4 regions of the Arthrobacter sp. WCS2018Hpa-7 genome follow, and region 2 is predicted to be linked to each of the others. Evidence: riboswitches for the same ligand, from Rfam matches in the RefSeq annotation. Region 2 holds a riboswitch; each other region holds the start of a gene.
The links. Region 2 has a riboswitch for thiamine pyrophosphate ahead of thiD (bifunctional hydroxymethylpyrimidine kinase/phosphomethylpyrimidine kinase). Riboswitches for the same ligand answer to the same signal wherever they lie in the genome.
Positions count from the first base shown of each region.

Region 1: linked by a shared signal. The riboswitch ahead of RQH14_RS14675 (ECF transporter S component) and the one ahead of thiD (bifunctional hydroxymethylpyrimidine kinase/phosphomethylpyrimidine kinase) in region 2 are both predicted to bind thiamine pyrophosphate.
Region 3: linked by a shared signal. The riboswitch ahead of thiC (phosphomethylpyrimidine synthase ThiC) and the one ahead of thiD (bifunctional hydroxymethylpyrimidine kinase/phosphomethylpyrimidine kinase) in region 2 are both predicted to bind thiamine pyrophosphate.
Region 4: linked by a shared signal. The riboswitch ahead of thiO (glycine oxidase ThiO) and the one ahead of thiD (bifunctional hydroxymethylpyrimidine kinase/phosphomethylpyrimidine kinase) in region 2 are both predicted to bind thiamine pyrophosphate.

Region 1 covers NZ_JAVTJB010000013.1:47,571-51,776, forward strand. The annotation lists gene RQH14_RS14665 (energy-coupling factor transporter transmembrane component T) at 1-217, opposite strand, end outside; gene RQH14_RS14670 (ABC transporter ATP-binding protein) at 214-1,812, opposite strand; gene RQH14_RS14675 (ECF transporter S component) at 1,812-2,432, opposite strand; TPP riboswitch at 2,510-2,646, opposite strand; gene RQH14_RS14680 (NUDIX hydrolase) at 2,845-3,567, shown strand; gene RQH14_RS14685 (DUF4235 domain-containing protein) at 3,604-3,864, shown strand; gene mnhG (monovalent cation/H(+) antiporter subunit G) at 3,965-4,206, opposite strand, start outside.
Region 2 covers NZ_JAVTJB010000006.1:186,198-190,403, reverse strand. The annotation lists gene RQH14_RS09480 (Rne/Rng family ribonuclease) at 1-1,996, shown strand, start outside; TPP riboswitch at 2,133-2,231, shown strand; gene thiD (bifunctional hydroxymethylpyrimidine kinase/phosphomethylpyrimidine kinase) at 2,222-3,739, shown strand; gene rplU (50S ribosomal protein L21) at 4,116-4,206, shown strand, end outside.
Region 3 covers NZ_JAVTJB010000009.1:17,146-21,351, reverse strand. The annotation lists gene RQH14_RS11670 (alpha/beta hydrolase) at 1-302, shown strand, start outside; gene thiC (phosphomethylpyrimidine synthase ThiC) at 285-2,138, opposite strand; TPP riboswitch at 2,134-2,241, opposite strand; gene RQH14_RS11660 (amidohydrolase family protein) at 2,338-3,420, shown strand; gene RQH14_RS11655 (VOC family protein) at 3,499-4,206, shown strand, end outside.
Region 4 covers NZ_JAVTJB010000005.1:201,016-205,221, forward strand. The annotation lists gene RQH14_RS08150 (thiazole synthase) at 1-590, opposite strand, end outside; gene thiS (sulfur carrier protein ThiS) at 595-831, opposite strand; gene thiO (glycine oxidase ThiO) at 828-2,093, opposite strand; TPP riboswitch at 2,088-2,206, opposite strand; gene thiE (thiamine phosphate synthase) at 2,234-2,917, shown strand; gene RQH14_RS08170 (ferritin-like fold-containing protein) at 2,962-3,630, opposite strand; gene RQH14_RS08175 (TM2 domain-containing protein) at 3,786-4,206, shown strand, end outside.

The DNA of each region.
Region 1 (4,206 bases), on a different contig from region 2:
CGATGATCAGCGGCCAAGCGCGCTGCCACAGAAGCCTGAGCGTAAGCCCGGCGAGCGGAAACAACGCCAGCTCCGCAACCAGCGCCGCGGACGCCGATACCCAGTCGATGGACAGGGCCAGCACCAGGGAAATCAGGAAAACGGACACGAACTTTGCCAAGGGGTTGGCTCGGGTCAGCAGGGCATGATTCCCGCGGAGATTCAACGCATCCCTCATGCTGCACCCGCTTCCTGATGCGTGGCTTCACCATGCTGGACCGGACCGAGCCGAAGCTCCGTTCCGCCGAGCACTGCGCTGAATTCCTGGTCATGGGTCACGGAGACCACAGCCGTTCCGGCGTCCAACAACTCTGAAAGGAACGACGCCAGCTCGGCCCACGTATTGGCGTCCTGACCGAACGTGGGCTCGTCGAGCACCAGGACTTTGGGGTGCGCGGCCAGCACGGTGGCCACCGAAAGCCGCCGCTTCTCGCCGCCGGAAAGGGTGTAGGGGTTGGCATCCACCAAATGCGTAAGCCGCAGCCGCTCCAACAGTTCGTCGACGCGTTCTTCGCCGCGGCCCACATGCCTGGGCCCAAACATGAGCTCGTCCAGGACCTTGCCCGTGACGAACTGGTGCTCCGGTTCCTGGAACACCGTACCGATCCGTGAAATCAGCTGGTCTGCTTTCCACTTGAACGGGTCAATGCCGGCCCCTTCGGAAAGCTCGACGGCGGCACTCACCGTGCCGTCCACCGGCGCAAGAAGGCCGGCCAACGTGAGCGCAAACGTGGACTTTCCGGCGCCGTTGGCTCCAGTGATGGTCAATGCTTGGCCGGCCCGGACCTGCGCGGTGATTCCCGTTTGCACTGGGACCGGCGGGAAGGTCTTGAAGCCCTTGCGCCGCGGCTTCTCCCGGGAAACTGCGAGGTCCTGGGCTGCAAGGAGCAGTTGGGAGGTGTGGGGTTGGCTGCGCCGTTCGCGGGTGGCCGGAACGTACCCAGGCACCCAAACGCCGGCGGCCATCAACATGGTGCGGGCTTCGGACAGGACCTTGTCAGGCGGGCCGTCCAAGAGGACCCCGGCCTTTGCCGTGCCCGTTCCCGTTCCCGCCGCCAGGGAACCCGGCTGCAGGACCACGATCCGGTCCACCAGGTCTTTCCAGACGGACACGCGGTGCTCCACCACCACCAGCGTTGCGCCGGTCTTGTCGAGGCAGCGCTTCACCGCGTCACGCACCTCCAAAACGCCTGCCGGATCCAGGTTGGCGGTCGGTTCATCCAACAGGATCAGGCCCGGCCGCATCGCCAGGATGCCCGCCAGTGCAAGGCGCTGCTTCTGCCCTCCGGAGAGTGCCGCCGTCGGGTGGTCCAACGCCAAACCGCCACCGGCAGCGGTACGCAACCCGACGTCGTCGAGCGCTTCATGGACGCGGGACCAGATCTCGTCCCGCGGCACAGCAAGGTTCTCGGCACCAAAGGCCACGTCGTCGCCAACCCGCGACAAGACCACCTGCGTTTCCGGGTCCTGCTGCATCAGCCCGGCGCGGCCCCGCTGCTCCCGGGGCGCCACGCCGTCGATTAGCAGCGAACCTGACTCGTCCGAGTCGTCTTCCTCATCGCCCAACACGCCGGCAAGGGCGTGCAGCAGCGTTGATTTGCCGGCACCGGAAGGTCCCAGAAGGAGAACCCGCTCGCCAGGTTCAATCCGGAGGTCCAACCCATGAATGGCCGGAGTGGACCGGCCGGCATGCCGCCAAGCCCAGCCCTCGGCGGAGATGGCGGCAGGCCGTACCGGGCTGCTGTTGTTGCTGCCGCTCTGCGTGGCGGGCATCAGCTGAAGACGGGCTCCGACGCGGCCTTGCGCGATGCGAAGGAGCTCAGCACGCCGGTTTTCGCCAAGCCACGGGTGGCAATCCAGGACAGTGCGCCAGCGATGATCGCACCCGAAATCGTGGTGAAGGTGATGTACGCCAGCTTGTCCACGGCCTCGTAGGCGATGTTCCAGCCCCACGGGAGGAAGGAGTCGTTCAGGCCGCAGAAGAGGCCCGCACCGGCACCCGCGAGGAGGGCCGTGGGCAGGTTGAACTTCTTGTACCGGAAAGCGGCGAAGATGAGCTCCGCGCCCAAACCCTGCAGGACGCCGGAGATCAGGACGGTGGTGCCGTACTGGGAACCCATGATGAGCTCACCGGTGGCCGCGACAGCTTCGCAGAACAACGCTGCGCCCGGCTTGCGGATAATGAGCATGCCCAGGACTGCGGGGATCATCCAGCCACCGGCGATCAGGCCGGTGAGCGGCGGATACGTCGCGTTCATGGGGATGGAAACCAGCGCGGCACCCTGGGACCAGGCCCAGAAGATCACGCCGCCTGCGATGGCGATAAGAGCCGCCACAACGATGTCTACAACACGCCAGGTGTAACTGGCCTTCTTCACGTTTACCGTGGTCATTTTTCTGCCTCCTGAGGTTACAGGAGGGGAAAGTGCTCCCCGGATTTCCAACCGGCCTGCGCCGCCCGGATCCGGACACTCTGAGAAGCTCGACTCCCTTGCGCCGGTACTAACCGGATCAGGTTCGAGGGTCTGCGGCTGTCCGCACTCTCAGCGCCCTCGCGTCTCCTGCATCTCTGCAAGGTCCGACGGCGGCGCTCCCCTGTCGTTATCAAATCTGCCCTGATGGGCTGGTTCAGTTTACACCTGCGCGTGTTGCGGGCGCTGGTCCGTTGCCGGCAGGTGGTCACAATCGGACGTTGCGAGGCCCGCTCTACACCCTTCGCGCCGGTCTTGGCATGCACACCAGGCCCCACAACGAGACCTGAGAGAATGATCCAGCAGACTCGACCGCGGCAAAGGGGCACTTTTCATGAACAATCCACCCAGTCAGGATCACGCTGTCGGCGAGGGCACCATATCCGAGCCACGGCTCGCTGCCAGTGTCATCCTGCTCCGTGATTCCCCGGGCGGGCTCGAGGCGTTCGTCCAGCACCGGGTCAGCACCATGGACTTCGCCGCCGGAATGGTGGTCTTCCCAGGCGGCAGGGTGGATGCTGCGGACGAGTCAGGCTGGGACTACCCAGCGGAGCTGCTTCAACGCCACGCTGCCGCCTGGAGTTCGAGTTCCATCGGCACCGGCACCGACTCCGACTCAGGTGCCGGCACCAACTCAGCGCAGGCCGTGACCAACGCAGGCACGGTCCTCACCGCCGCAATCCGCGAAGTCCAGGAGGAGTCGGGGCTCAGCATCAGCGCCGCGGACGTCCGACCGTGGGCCAACTGGATCACGCCCACGGACATGCCGAAGCGCTTTGACACCTACTTCTACCTTGCAAAACCCGTCCCTGGAGCCGAGCCCCGGCATCAAACCACGGAGGCCTGGCAATCGTTGTGGATGCCGGTGGACGGAATTCTGGAAGCGGAGGCGGCCGGGACGCTGAAGCTGATGCCGCCCACCTATTACCTGCTCAAGGAAATCGCCGATTTTGAGACGGTGGACGCTGTCTGGTCGGCGGAACACACGGTCGTTCCAGTGTTGGCCCCGGTGGGGTCCCTGGCAGCGTTCCTGAAGGAGCGGGAAAGCCGACGCTGACACTTGAGTTGGCCCATGGACGGCTAGGCTGGAGGCATGAACCTCTTCTTCAAGCTGCTGGGTACCGGAGTGAGCCTCGGAGCGGGCTTCGTTGGCACCAAACTCGTCAACAAAGGGTGGGAAAAGGCCACTGGCAACAAACCACCCCTGGGCAACGACGACATGGAAACGAGCTTGCGTTCAGCGCTGACTTTTGCGCTGATCTCAGCCTTCGTCAGCACCCTGATTCAGGTGTTGGCCAGCCGTGGCACCCAGCGTGCCATTGCACGTTTCGCCAAGACGCACGACATCCTCTAGCCTCAACCACAGACAACAACGCGGGGTCGCTTTGCCTCCACCTGATGGAATGAACACCAGTGGACGCACGGCGGCCCCGCGTTTGCTGTGACTGGGACTTTTAGTGGTCGTTCCGGGGTTCTTGCCCGGCAGCCGCCCGTTGAACAACGGCTTCGAGTTCGTCCTTGGTGAGCATCTCGCGGTGGCCGTGCTTGGTGCGGTAGGCGGAGCGACCCACCATGTGGGCGGACACAGGTGCTGTCAGCAACTGGAAAATCCATGCCACCAGCAGAACAGGCCATACCCACCACGTCCGCATTTGAAGGCCAATCGCAGCAAGCATGAGGAACAGTCCCAGCACTT
Region 2 (4,206 bases):
CGGCAACGTCTACCTGGGCAAGGTCCAGAACGTCCTGCCGTCAATGGAAGCTGCCTTCGTGGACATCGGACGCGGACGCAACGCCGTGTTGTACGCCGGAGAAGTCAACTGGGACGCGGTCAACCTCGAGGGCCAGCCGCGCCGGATCGAGAACGCGCTGAAGTCCGGCGATTCCGTCCTGGTGCAGGTCACCAAGGACCCTGTAGGCCACAAGGGTGCCCGCCTCACCAGCCAGATCTCCCTGCCCGGCCGCTACTTGGTATACGTGCCCGGTGGTTCCATGACCGGCATTTCCCGCAAGCTGCCCGACGTTGAGCGCAACCGCCTCAAGCGCATCCTGAAGGACCGTTTGCCGGAAAACGCAGGCGTCATTGTCCGCACGGCTGCTGAAGGTGCGTCGGAAGAAGAACTGACGCACGACATCAACCGCCTGCGCGCCCAGTGGGAAGGCATCGAAGGTCAGGCCTCCTCCACCAAGGTCCTGGCTCCGGAACTGCTCTACGGCGAGCCGGACCTGACCATCAAGGTGGTCCGTGACGTCTTCAACGAGGACTTCTCCAAACTGATCGTTTCCGGCGACGACGCCTGGGACACCATCGAGGCCTACGTGACCTACGTTGCCCCCGACCTTGTGGGCCGCCTTGAGAAGTGGACCAAGGACCAGGACATCTTCGGTGCCTGGCGCATTGACGAGCAGATCCACAAGGCACTGGAACGCAAGGTCTTCCTGCCGTCCGGTGGCTCGTTGGTCATCGACCGCACCGAAGCCATGACCGTGGTGGACGTCAACACAGGTAAGTTCACCGGCAGCGGTGGAAACCTTGAGGAAACCGTCACTAAGAACAACCTCGAAGCTGCTGAGGAAGTTGTTCGCCAGCTTCGCCTGCGTGACATCGGCGGCATCATTGTCATCGACTTCATCGACATGGTCCTTGAGTCCAACCGCGACCTCGTCCTCCGCCGCATGGTTGAGTGCCTTGGCCGCGACCGCACCAAGCACCAAGTGGCCGAAGTGACGTCACTGGGCCTTGTCCAGATGACCCGTAAACGCATGGGTACCGGCCTCCTGGAGGTCTTCGGTGAGCAGTGCGAGCACTGTGCCGGCCGCGGCGTGGTCACCCACGACGAGCCCGTGGAGCACCGCCGTGCCAACGTTGTGGCTGCCGAGCACCACCGCCCGCACACTGAGACGCAGCAACCTGCTGCCCGAACGGAACGCAAGCGCCGTCGTGGGAAGGGTGGGGGACAGGCTGTCGCCGAGGCTCCCGCGCCGGTCCACACCACTGCTTCCGCTCCTGCTGCACCACCTGCTGCCACCGAGCCGCAGGATCCTGCCAAGCAGGCCAAGGCAGAGGCAACTCGGGCTGCACTGGCAACGATTGCTGCTGCGGCCCACGCTGCCCACTTGCACGATGACGAAGTTCACCGTGCGGAAGAGCAGGCACGGGCCGCCGGCCAGCAGCAGGCAGCTGCTGGGGCTGCAGCACAGGCCGGGGCCGGAGAACAGGCTGCCCCTGAACCAGACCGGGACGCATCGGTTCGGGACGCACGTTCCACTCCGGTTCTGCGATTCGGCGGCGAAGAGGTTGCCCTGCCATTCGGGGAACACCATGAGGAACCTCCGGCCGCCAAGCCGGCCATGAGCCTGGATCTCCTGGCCGAAGCGTTCTCCCACCTTGGTGCGGCACCCGAGGCACGGCCCGAAACCGTGGTTCCTTCCAAGGCAGCCGCTGCACCGGAAGCCGCCGTGGCGCGGCCTGTAGATGAGGGCCCTGAAGCTGCGTCGGCGTCGAAGTCACGCAGTGGGCGCCGCAACCGCAGTGCGAGCCGCGCCCAGGGCGCAGCCAACGAGACCAGCGTTGAGCACCACGAGGTAACAGCTACGGCAGCGCGTGGAACAGCTCACGAGGCCAAAGCACCGGCTGAGCCTGCCAAGAAGGTGGTATCCGAGGAACCCATCATCCTTGGGGTTGGCGTACCTGCTTCGGAGCTCTAGCATCTGATCCGCAAAGGCCCTGCAGTAACCGTCACCGGCGGGTACTGCAGGGCCCTTTGCTGTCCGCGATCAAGGGTCACATCCGGTCTTCTGCGTGGCGCAGTTCCCGAGCCGTGCTGCTTCCCGGCTACGCTGGTGGACTGACACGGGGTGCCGGGCATAGGGCCAGGCTGAGATCCAGACCCGTTGAACCTGTCCGGTTAGCACCGGCGAAGGGATGTCCCCATGACGTCATCGTCGTATTCTCCCGTGTACCCATTGGTATTTTCCGGCCGTGAAACGCCCCGCGTACTGAGCATCGCGGGCTCGGACCCCTCCGGCGGTGCCGGTATCCAGGCAGACCTTAAGAGCATTGCCGCGCTGGGCGGGTACGGCATGGCGGCGATCACCGCGTTGACGGCCCAAAATACGCTGGGTGTCAGCGCCGTCCACGTTCCTCCGGTGGAGTTCCTGCGGCAGCAATTGGAAGCGATCAGCTCGGACATCGCCATCGATGCCGTCAAGATCGGCATGCTGGGTGACGCAGCGGTCATCGATGAGGTCCGCGCCTGGCTCGAGGCGGTGCGTCCCGCCGTCGTGGTCCTTGACCCGGTGATGGTGGCCACCAGCGGTGACCGCCTCCTGCGAGGCTCTGCCGAGCAGGCCCTGGGCGCGCTCCTGCCCTTGGCGGACCTTATTACCCCGAACCTCCCGGAGCTCGCCATGCTGTTGGGGGAGCCTGAAGCTGCTGATTGGGAGTCGGCGTTGAACCAAGGCAAGCGGCTGGCAGCTGAGTGCGGCAACACGGTCCTGGTGAAGGGCGGACATTTGGCAGGGACGGAATGCCCGGACGCGTTGGTCAACACCAGCGGACTCCTGCGCCAGGACGTCATTGAGGTAGCAGGACCCCGCGTGGAAACGAAGAACAGCCACGGCACGGGCTGTTCGTTGTCGTCGGCTCTGGCCACTGTCCAGGCCCGCACGGGCGATTGGGAAACTTCCTTGCGCGAGGTCAAGCCGTGGTTGCTGAAGGCGCTGCTTCATTCGGACAGCCTCGATGTAGGCCAGGGAAGTGGGCCGGTCCACCATTTCCACCACCATAAGAGCCTGAGGCCGGGGGAATTTGCGGCGGCCCTGTGGAAGGAAGCCACTCCGGAGCTCGAGGCAATCTACAGGCTCAGCTTTATTGACGGCCTGCAATCGGGCGACCTCCCGGAAGCAGCGTTCAATTACTACCTTGCCCAGGACGCCATCTACCTCAACGGCTACTCCAGGGTCCTGGCGCGAGCGGGCGCCCTTGCACCCACTGAGGAGGAGCAGCTGTTCTGGGCCAGAGCGTCCCAACAGTGCCTGGAAGTCGAATCGGAACTGCACAGGAATTGGCTCAGCACCCGGGAGGCATCCTCGGTAACCGGGCCCGTCACCAAGTCCTATGTGGACCACTTGCTGGCATCAACGGCCACCGGCAGCTACTCAGTGGTGCTGGCGGCCATCCTGCCGTGCTACTGGCTCTACGCGGAGGTGGGCCAGCAGCTCCATGCATCCTTCGTGGACGCTGGATCCCCGGCAGCGCATCCCTATGCGGACTGGCTCAGGACCTACGCCGATGAAGAGTTTGCTGCAGCCACCAGGAATGCGATCAATTTCACGGACGCTGCTGCAGCGGCAGCTTCCGAGGGGGAGCGGGCAGCCATGGTGGAGGCTTTTGCCCAGTCCTGCCGCTATGAAACTGCGTTCTTTGACGCTCCGCGGCTTTTCGCCTGACGGGCTCTGTCCGGGCTTTTTAGTCCGGGTTGCCGGATCGCCACAGCGCGTCGCGGGTCAAATCACGTTAATCGCCCCAAACCCTGTAGGCTGTATGGGCACGGTGCAGGGAGAGTCCGTTACAACTGGTGACGCAAGTCACGTGGTAGCCTCCGGACCCGGCCTCATTTGCAGCTGAAGGTCAAACTAGCGTAATCTTGATCTTCGGTGCTTACGCCAACACTTGGGTTATGCCCCTTGGAATTGTTCAAGGGATGACTCGCGGACTTCGATCAGAAGTCCACGGCGTTGAGGCACAGCGCGAACCAAGCCTGATTTCGGTTCCAGGTTCCGCACGCAAATTTAGTTATAAACGTCGAGAGAAGTGAGTACCCAAGTGGTGTACGCGATTGTCCGCGCAGGCGGCCGCCAAGAAAAAGTTTCCGTTGGAGACTACGTAACGCTTAACCGCGTCCCCGGTGGAGCCG
Region 3 (4,206 bases), on a different contig from region 2:
CGTTTTCTGCCGAAACGGGGGGATTGGATACTCCCGAAGCGCGCCGTTCCGCCCGCAGGCTCAGGCTTCAAGCCCCGCCTTGGGAAGCTCCGCTGCACATCGTACCCGGCGTCCCCACGTTGGTTCTCACCGGTGGGTGGGAACCCCTGTACGAAGAAATCGCCGGCTATCTCCAGGAAACCGGCGCCCTCCGCCGTGTTGCTGCGGGAGGACACCGGCCCCAGGATTCAGTGGACGGCGATCACATCATCCGCTCGTTTGTTGGCGACGTCGGACGGGCCATGTCAGTTCAGGCTTCCTGAGCCGGCCTCAACCGTGCCTGGGCTGCCGGGTACCTGAAGTTCCGGCAAATAGACCTTTCCGCCCGATGCCAGGAATTCCTGGCTCTTTCCGCGCATGCCACTGTACATTTCCGCTATGGCCGTCTGCGCCTCTTCTGATCCGTATTCGTCACGGATGTCCTGGCTGATGCGCATCGAACAGAACTTGGGGCCGCACATGGAACAGAAATGGGCGGTCTTGGCCGGTTCGGCCGGCAGCGTTTCGTCATGGAAGGCTTCCGCTGTCACAGGGTCCAACGAGAGGGCAAACTGGTCCCGCCAACGGAATTCGAACCTGGCCTTTGACAGGGCATCGTCACGCTCATGGGCCCCTGGATGGCCCTTGGCGAGGTCGGCGGCGTGGGCTGCGATCTTGTACGTGATGACACCGGTCTTGACGTCGTCCTTATTGGGAAGACCCAAATGTTCCTTGGGGGTCACGTAGCAGAGCATGGCAGTGCCGTACCTGGCGATCTCGGCGGCGCCGATGGCTGAGGTGATGTGGTCATAGCCAGGAGCGACATCGGTGACCAAGGGCCCCAAGGTGTAGAAGGGGGCTCCTTTGCACAGTTCCTGCTGGCGTTCCACATTTTCCCGCACCAGGTGGAACGGCACGTGGCCAGGTCCTTCCACCATCACCTGCACATCGAACTCCCACGCCCGCTGTGTCAGGTCGGCGAGTGTATCCAACTCGGCGAACTGGGCTGCGTCGTTGGCATCGGCGGTTGCGCCCGGGCGCAGGCCGTCGCCCAGCGAGAAGGCGACGTCGTACTGGGCGAAGATTTCGCAGAGCTCGTCAAAATGCGTGTAGAGGAAGTTTTCCTGATGGTGCGCCAGGCACCAACCCGCCATGATCGACCCGCCACGGGAGACAATTCCCGTGACCCGGTTGGCGGTCAGCGGCACATATCGCAGAAGCACGCCGGCGTGGATGGTCATGTAGTCCACGCCCTGCTCACATTGCTCGATCACAGTGTCCCGGAATATCTCCCATGTCAGCTTGTTCGCCTCGCCGTTGACCTTCTCCAGCGCCTGGTAGATGGGGACCGTCCCGATGGGGACCGGGGAGTTGCGGATGATCCACTCCCGGGTGGTGTGGATATCGTCGCCAGTGGAGAGATCCATGACGGTATCGGCACCCCACTGAGTGGCCCACTGCAGTTTGTCCACCTCCTCCGCGATGGAGCTCGTCACGGCTGAGTTGCCGATGTTGGCGTTGATCTTCACCAGGAATGCCTTGCCGATGATCATCGGCTCTGACTCGGGATGGTTGATGTTGTTGGGAATGATCGCCCGTCCTGCGGCGACTTCGCTGCGGACCAGCTCAACGTCGCAGCCCTCCCGCAACGCGACGAACTGCATCTCCGGAGTCACCGTGCCCTGCTTGGCGTAGTGCATCTGCGTGACGGTTTTACCTTCGACGGCGCGGCGGGGCACCGGTTGAGTGCCCTTCCACTCTGCTGATGCTTCGCCGCGCCGAACCGCAGACTTGCCGTCGTCCAGCAGGTTTCGTTCCCGTCCGCGGTAAGCCACGGTGTCACAGCGGGCTTCGATCCATGAAGAGCGGAAAGGCTCAAGCCCTACAACGGGATCGCTGCCGGGACCCGCCGTGCGGTACACCTGGAACGCCGGGTTTGCTTTGCCGTTGGGGGAGGGCTCCAAAGCGATCTCCGTGACGGGCACCCGGATCCCGTGGTCCGGGTCCTCAAGGTAGGCCAATGAATGGGATTTCAGCGATTGCGTCACGGATTCCGGTGTCTTTGCGCTGGAGTCGGCCCGGTTTTGGGCAGGGCTGTGCTGTGTTTTGGTGGTGCTCAAAGGATCACTCACTTCCTTCGCCGGCATTACCCGGACAGGTTCAACGGTCGCAGACTGCATCAGTCCGATCTCAGCCCCTGCAGGGGCCCCCGTGTGGTCGTAGACGAAGCTACCACAGCTCCCCGGAGGCTCCCAGTCACATGGAGTCCGGGGTTGCAGCAACCTGAACTCCCTTGGACTTGCGGACTAGGCTTTTTCCATGGCCAAGATCATCGAATTCACCGGACCCGTGCTCGTGTCACGGAACGACCAGCGCCATGGGATGTGGTCCGTGGACGGCACCTTGACGTTTGTGCGCCCCACGAAGGCACCGGACTGCGTTCTAGATGGCTGGGTCCTCCCGGGCTTCGTTGATGCCCACTGCCACATCGGTTTGGGAGTGGGCGGCGCTGTTGACGAGCGGACCACCCTTGCCCAAGCCCAGGCTGACCTCGACGCCGGGACTCTGCTGATCCGGGACGCCGGATCACCCAGTGACACCCGTTGGGTCCAGCAACGTTCGGACGTGCCCCGGCTGATCCGGGCCGGAAGGCATATTGCCCGGAGCCGGCGCTACCTCCGCGGTTTGGGGCATGAAATCGAACCGGACCAACTCGTGGAGACCGTTCGGAAGGAAGCCCGGGATGGAGACGGGTGGGTCAAGTTGGTGGGGGACTGGATTGACCGTGGCGTGGGTGACCTCGCTGCCTCCTTCCCCGCGAAAGTCGTCAAGGACGCCATCTCTGCCGCCCACGATGAAGGTGCCAGGGTGACGGCCCACTGCTTTGCCGAAGACACAGTGGACGACATGCTGGATGCCGACATCGACTGCATTGAACACGCGACCGGCCTGCTGCCACGACACATTCCGCGTTTGGTGGAACAGTCCGTGCCGATCGTTCCTACCTTGGTCAATATCGCGACCTTCCCGGACATCGCTGCCCAGGCTGCTCCGAAGTTTCCTGTCTATGCGGACCATATGGTGCGGCTTTGGGAGCGGCGGCGTGAGCGTGTGCTGGAGGCCTTTGAGGCCGGGGTGGCCATCTACACGGGCACAGACGCCGGAAGCGTGATCAAGCACGGCAGGATCGCCGAGGAAATGAAGGAATTGCACGACGCCGGCCTGCCGCCGGCGGCGGTCGTGGACGCCGCGGCGTGGCGTGCCCGGGAGTGGCTGGGAGCCGAAGGCATCAGCGAAGGGGCGAGTGCCGACGTCGTGCTGTGTTCCGAGGATCCCAGGATCCGGCTGGAGACTGTTTCCAACCTCAAGCACATCGTTCTTCGGGGTTCCTTGGTCCATTAGGAATAAATTGAAGCTTCAAGTAATTTAGAGAAGTAGGAACGGTGCTGATGAGCGGCACCTCGAACTCGGGAGCTTCACATGACCACACCACTCAGCCAGGATCTTCTGCCTGCCGAACTGACCATGGGCACTGTCATGCTCAAGGTCGGCGACATGACGGTTATGAGCGACTACTATCAGCGGGCCCTTGGCCTTGACGTCGTGGCCGAGCAGGATGGTGGGCTTTACTTGGGGCGCGTCGGAAAGCCCGTGGTGCACCTTGCTCCGGCCTCAGGGCTCCAGATTCCAGGCCGCGGGGAGGCCGGCCTGTTCCACACGGCCATTCTCTTCCACGATCAGCCTTCACTGGCTGCCACCATCGCCACCGCTGCCGAGTACGAGCCCCGCGCGTTTGCGGGCAGTGCCGACCACCTGGTCAGCGAAGCGTTCTACTTTACCGATCCTGAAGGCAATGGGATTGAGCTCTACTACGACAAGCCGCGTGAACTCTGGCAGTGGGACGGCAAGAATGTGGTGATGGACAATGTTGCCTTGCCTCCGCAGCGATTCCTCCAGCAGCACCTGAGTGAAGCGGCGGTGACCGGACAGCGCGAGGCGGAGGCCGGAATCGGACACGTTCACCTGCAAGTGGGCGACGTCGCAACTGCCCAGCACTTCTACGTGGAAACCCTGGGCTTTGAGCGGACCGCGGGCTGGCATGGCCAGGCGTTGTTCGTTTCCGCCGGCGGCTACCACCACCACATGGCCATGAACGTGTGGAACAGCCGTGGCGCCGGGCCCCGCAAG
Region 4 (4,206 bases), on a different contig from region 2:
GCGGTCCCTATTCCTGCGTCGAGCACCACGGGGACTGAGGCACGGGACACGATGAGTTCAATGTTGTGCGGGTTCAGGATGCCCAGGCCGGTTCCGATCGGCGAGCCGAGGGGCATCACAGCGGTGGCACCCAGGTTTTCGAGGCGCAAAGCCAGGACGGGATCATCATTGGTGTAGGCAAAGACCTTGAATCCACGGTTCACCAGCTGTTCCGTTGCTTCGACGAGTTCCACAGCGTCTGGAAGGAGGGTGTGTTCGTCGGCGATGACTTCCAACTTCACCCAGTCCGTTTCCAGTGCCTCGCGTGCCAGTTCTGCGGTCATCACGGCATCCTTGGCGGTGAAGCAACCGGCGGTGTTGGGCAACACGCGGATGCCGTGGTCCACCAGGAGCTGGAAGAGTGATCCTGTTTCAGCGGGTGAGTAGCGCCGCATGGCTACTGTGGTGAGCTCAGTTCCGGATGCCAGGAGCGCTGCGCCCAGGCCGTCCAGGCTCGGCGCACCTCCCGTCCCCATGATCAAGCGGGAGCCGAAGTGGACGCCGTCGATCTCCAGTGCGTCAGTATGGACCTCTGTGTTTGCTGTCGTCATGATGTCAGCCTCCTTGGACTGCGGTAACAAGTTCGAGTTCGTCTCCGTCGGCGAGCGCCGTTGCGGACCATTGGCTGCGCGGCACCACTTCGGAATTACGGGCGACGGCGACACCAAGCTTGCCGCCGTCGGCTGCCTGTCCGCGGTGGTCCAGGACGCGGCCGGTGACGGCTGTGACCAAGGTGCTGACTGAAGCGTCCTCCGGCACTGCGTGATCGGATCCGTTGAGTTTGATGTTCATGCTGTTTCCTTGCTGGGAGCGTGTGCCGGCGTGAGCGCCCGCGCTGTCGATGGAGTGGCCGTGAAGCGGTCCGGGCGGAATGGGGCCCACCGGGGGTCTGACGAGCCGTTGATCAGCCCGCCCACGATCCGCGCGGCCGCGGGCGTCAGGAGGACGCCATGCCGGAAGAATCCTGTGGCGATCACCAGGCCATCAACATCCCCGCTGGAACCGGCGACCCGTCCAAGCAGCGGGGCGTTGTCCGGGGTGCCGGGGCGGGCCCGGGCCGTCGCTTCGAGCAGTTCAAGTTCCGCCACCGCGGGGACTAATGCTTGGGCGTCCCGCAGCAACTGGTAGACGCCCCCGGCTGAGACCGCGTTGTGGGATGAGGACAGTCCGTCCTCGCGTTGGGTGGCCCCGATGACTACCGTGCCGTCGTCCCTGGGTACGATGTAGACGGGCACTCCGCGGACCATCCCTCGGACGGTGGAAGTGAGCAGGGGCCGGAGGTGTTCAGGCACCCGAAGCCTGAGGATGTCGCCATACACGGGCCGCACGGGAAGGCTGAGCCCGTCCGGCAGCCCCTCAAGGCCTGCCGCCCCCAGTCCGTTGGCGACCACCGTTTCTGTGGAGTGGACAGCGGCACCGGACGTGAGTTCCACGCCGGAGACCCGCCCTCGGTCCCACAGCAAGCGGAGCGCCGTCGAGGCCACGGCAAACCCGTCCCCAGCCCCCGAAACCCAGCTGGAGTCGCTGGCCGTGTGGCGTGCCAATCCTGACAGCAGGCATGCCGCGAGCTTCCGGGGATCAACCTGGTGATCGGCGGGAATATCGAAGGCACTGGAAATTTGTGGGCTGAGGAGGGGTTCGCGGTCCCGGGCGTCGCGCAACGACAGCGGCTCAACCCCGAGGCCTGACGCGAGCTGCACCGCACGGAGGTCTGCCAGCGCCCTGCGGTCCGCGGCGTCGGCACCCACGGCGATTGTCGGCGTCGTGCGGTATCCGGTGTCTTCTCCTCCGCGGGTCAGGCTTGCGGCGAAGGACGGCCAAAGCCGTGACGATTCCAGCATCAGCTCAAGGAGGTCTTCCTCCTGGTAATGCAATTCACTCACGGGGGCGAGCATTCCGGCGGCAGCGAATGTGGCTCCGGCAGCCGGTGCGGGATCGATCACCACCACTGAGCGGCCAAGTCGGCGTGCTTCGCTGGCGATGCCCAGACCGATGATGCCGCCACCAATGACAGCCACATCGGCATGCATGGAGGTTTGGCGGGGATCTGCCATTCCGGTTTCCTTCCCTACGCCGGTACTAGCCGGATCAGGTCAAGCGGTCGGCGCTGAAGCCCTCTCAGCCGGACAGTCATATAGCGAACGTCGCGGCTCCCGCAGTACGTGCCCAGTTTAGAGGAACTACTCTGGTTTCCATGACCCCGACTGATGCCCTCGCCACCGCCCGCCTGTATCTGTGCACTGATGCCCGGAAACGGCAGGGCGATTTTGAAGACTTTGTGGACGCTGCCTTTGAGGGCGGGGTGGACATCATCCAGCTGCGCGACAAGACCCTGGAAGCAGCCGAGGAATTGGAGCTGTTGGCGGTCCTGCAAGGAGTTGCGCAACGTCATGGACGGCTCTGGGCTGTCAACGATCGCGCCGATGTTGCCAGCGTTTCCGGGGCTCCGGTGTTTCACATCGGGCAAAAGGACCTGCCGTTGACGGTGGCTCGGACGTTGCTTCCGGAGCCCGTAACGATCGGCCTCTCCACCCACTCCCCCGAGCAGGTAAATGCCGCCATCGCAGCATCACCAGGACAGGGAGGCCTGGACTATTTCTGTGTAGGGCCCGTCTGGGCAACACCCACCAAACCCGGCCGGGAAGCCGTGGGCCTGGACCTGGTCACATATGCCGCAGAAGCGAGCAAGCGTGCAGATGAGACCACCGGCGGTGCCGTAAACCTGCCCTGGTTCGCCATTGGCGGGATCGATCTCAGCAATGTGGAGCAGGTACTGGCTGCCGGAGCCAGCCGGATTGTGGTGGTCCGCGCCATCACTGAAGCTGTGGATCCGACGACGGCGGCCAAGTCGCTGCTGAAAGCGCTGGACACCGTCTGAGCCTGGCCGCTTAAAGCCTTTCGGACATAAGCCCGGCCAAGCCGCTATGCAGTCAGGCCCAGGGCCGTCATCCGGCGTGAGTGCCGCTCGGCGAGCTCGCCCGTCAGTCTCTTGACTGCGGCGCGGGCATCTCCACCGCTTTTCAGTGTTGGCCCCAACTGTGGATGCTCCATGCCCACCCTCTGCGCCTGCGTCAGCGCTTCCCCCACCAGCCGGCGGCCCCACAACGCCAGTCGCGAGGCGAGTCGAGGGTCATCGGCCAAGGCCCGCCGCAGCAGGACTCGAAGTACCTCGGTTGCTTGGTCGGGAGAGGCAACCCGGTCCACGAACTGCTGTGTTGTTGGATCCAGGAAGGCAGCGACAGCCCGGTAGAAGTCCGAGGAGACGGTGTCGATGACGTATGCCTTCATCACGGATTCGAACCAGTCCCCGGGCTTGGTGCGTTCATGGAAGTGATCGAAGGAACGCTGGAACGGCAGCATGGCTTCCTCGGGATCGAGGCCCATTTCCGCTAGCCGATCGCTGAGCAGCGCGAAGTTTCCGTACGCGCCGACGGCAATTTTTGCCAGCACCGACCGGTCATGGAGCGTGGGGGCGTATCGGGAATCGAACGAAAGCCGGCCGAAAGCCGACAACTCGCCGTAGGCCATGGCACCCAGCAGTTCCGCGGCGAGTTGTCCGGCAGAAGGTGCCACGTCCCGGGAAGTGCCCATGATCCAAGACTATCCCCGGCTTTCCACATCCCGCCCGCGGAGATTTGCTGTTTGCCGCGCTGGTCCTACTAGGCTGATTGGAAGTGAGTTGACCGCCAGGCCTGCCGCAGGCCGCGTGTCCTCCTCCTCGCACCCACTCCCCTGAAGGATGTTCCATGAGTAACCCGAGCTACCCGCCCGCGCCCCACAACGGGAACGGCGCTCCACCAGTACCCCCTGCACCCGGTGCTTTCGGCAACCAGTACCAAGGCGGGCAGCAGACCTACCAGCCGGGCCCGGGTTCCAGCCCTTATGGCGCTCCCGGAATGGGCACTCCGGCCAAGTCCTTCATGGTCACCTGGATCCTGTCATTGCTTCTGGGTGGCCTCGGTGTCGACCGTTTTTACCTGGGAAAGATCGGCACCGGCATTGCCAAGCTGCTCACTGCGGGCGGACTCGGCATCTGGTCCATCGTGGACCTCATCATCACGCTGACCGGCAACGCGCGGGATAAGGAAGGCCGCCCGCTGCTGGGTTATCCCGAAAACAAGAAGAAGGCCTGGATCATCACGATCGTCGTATGGTTCGCCGGCCTGG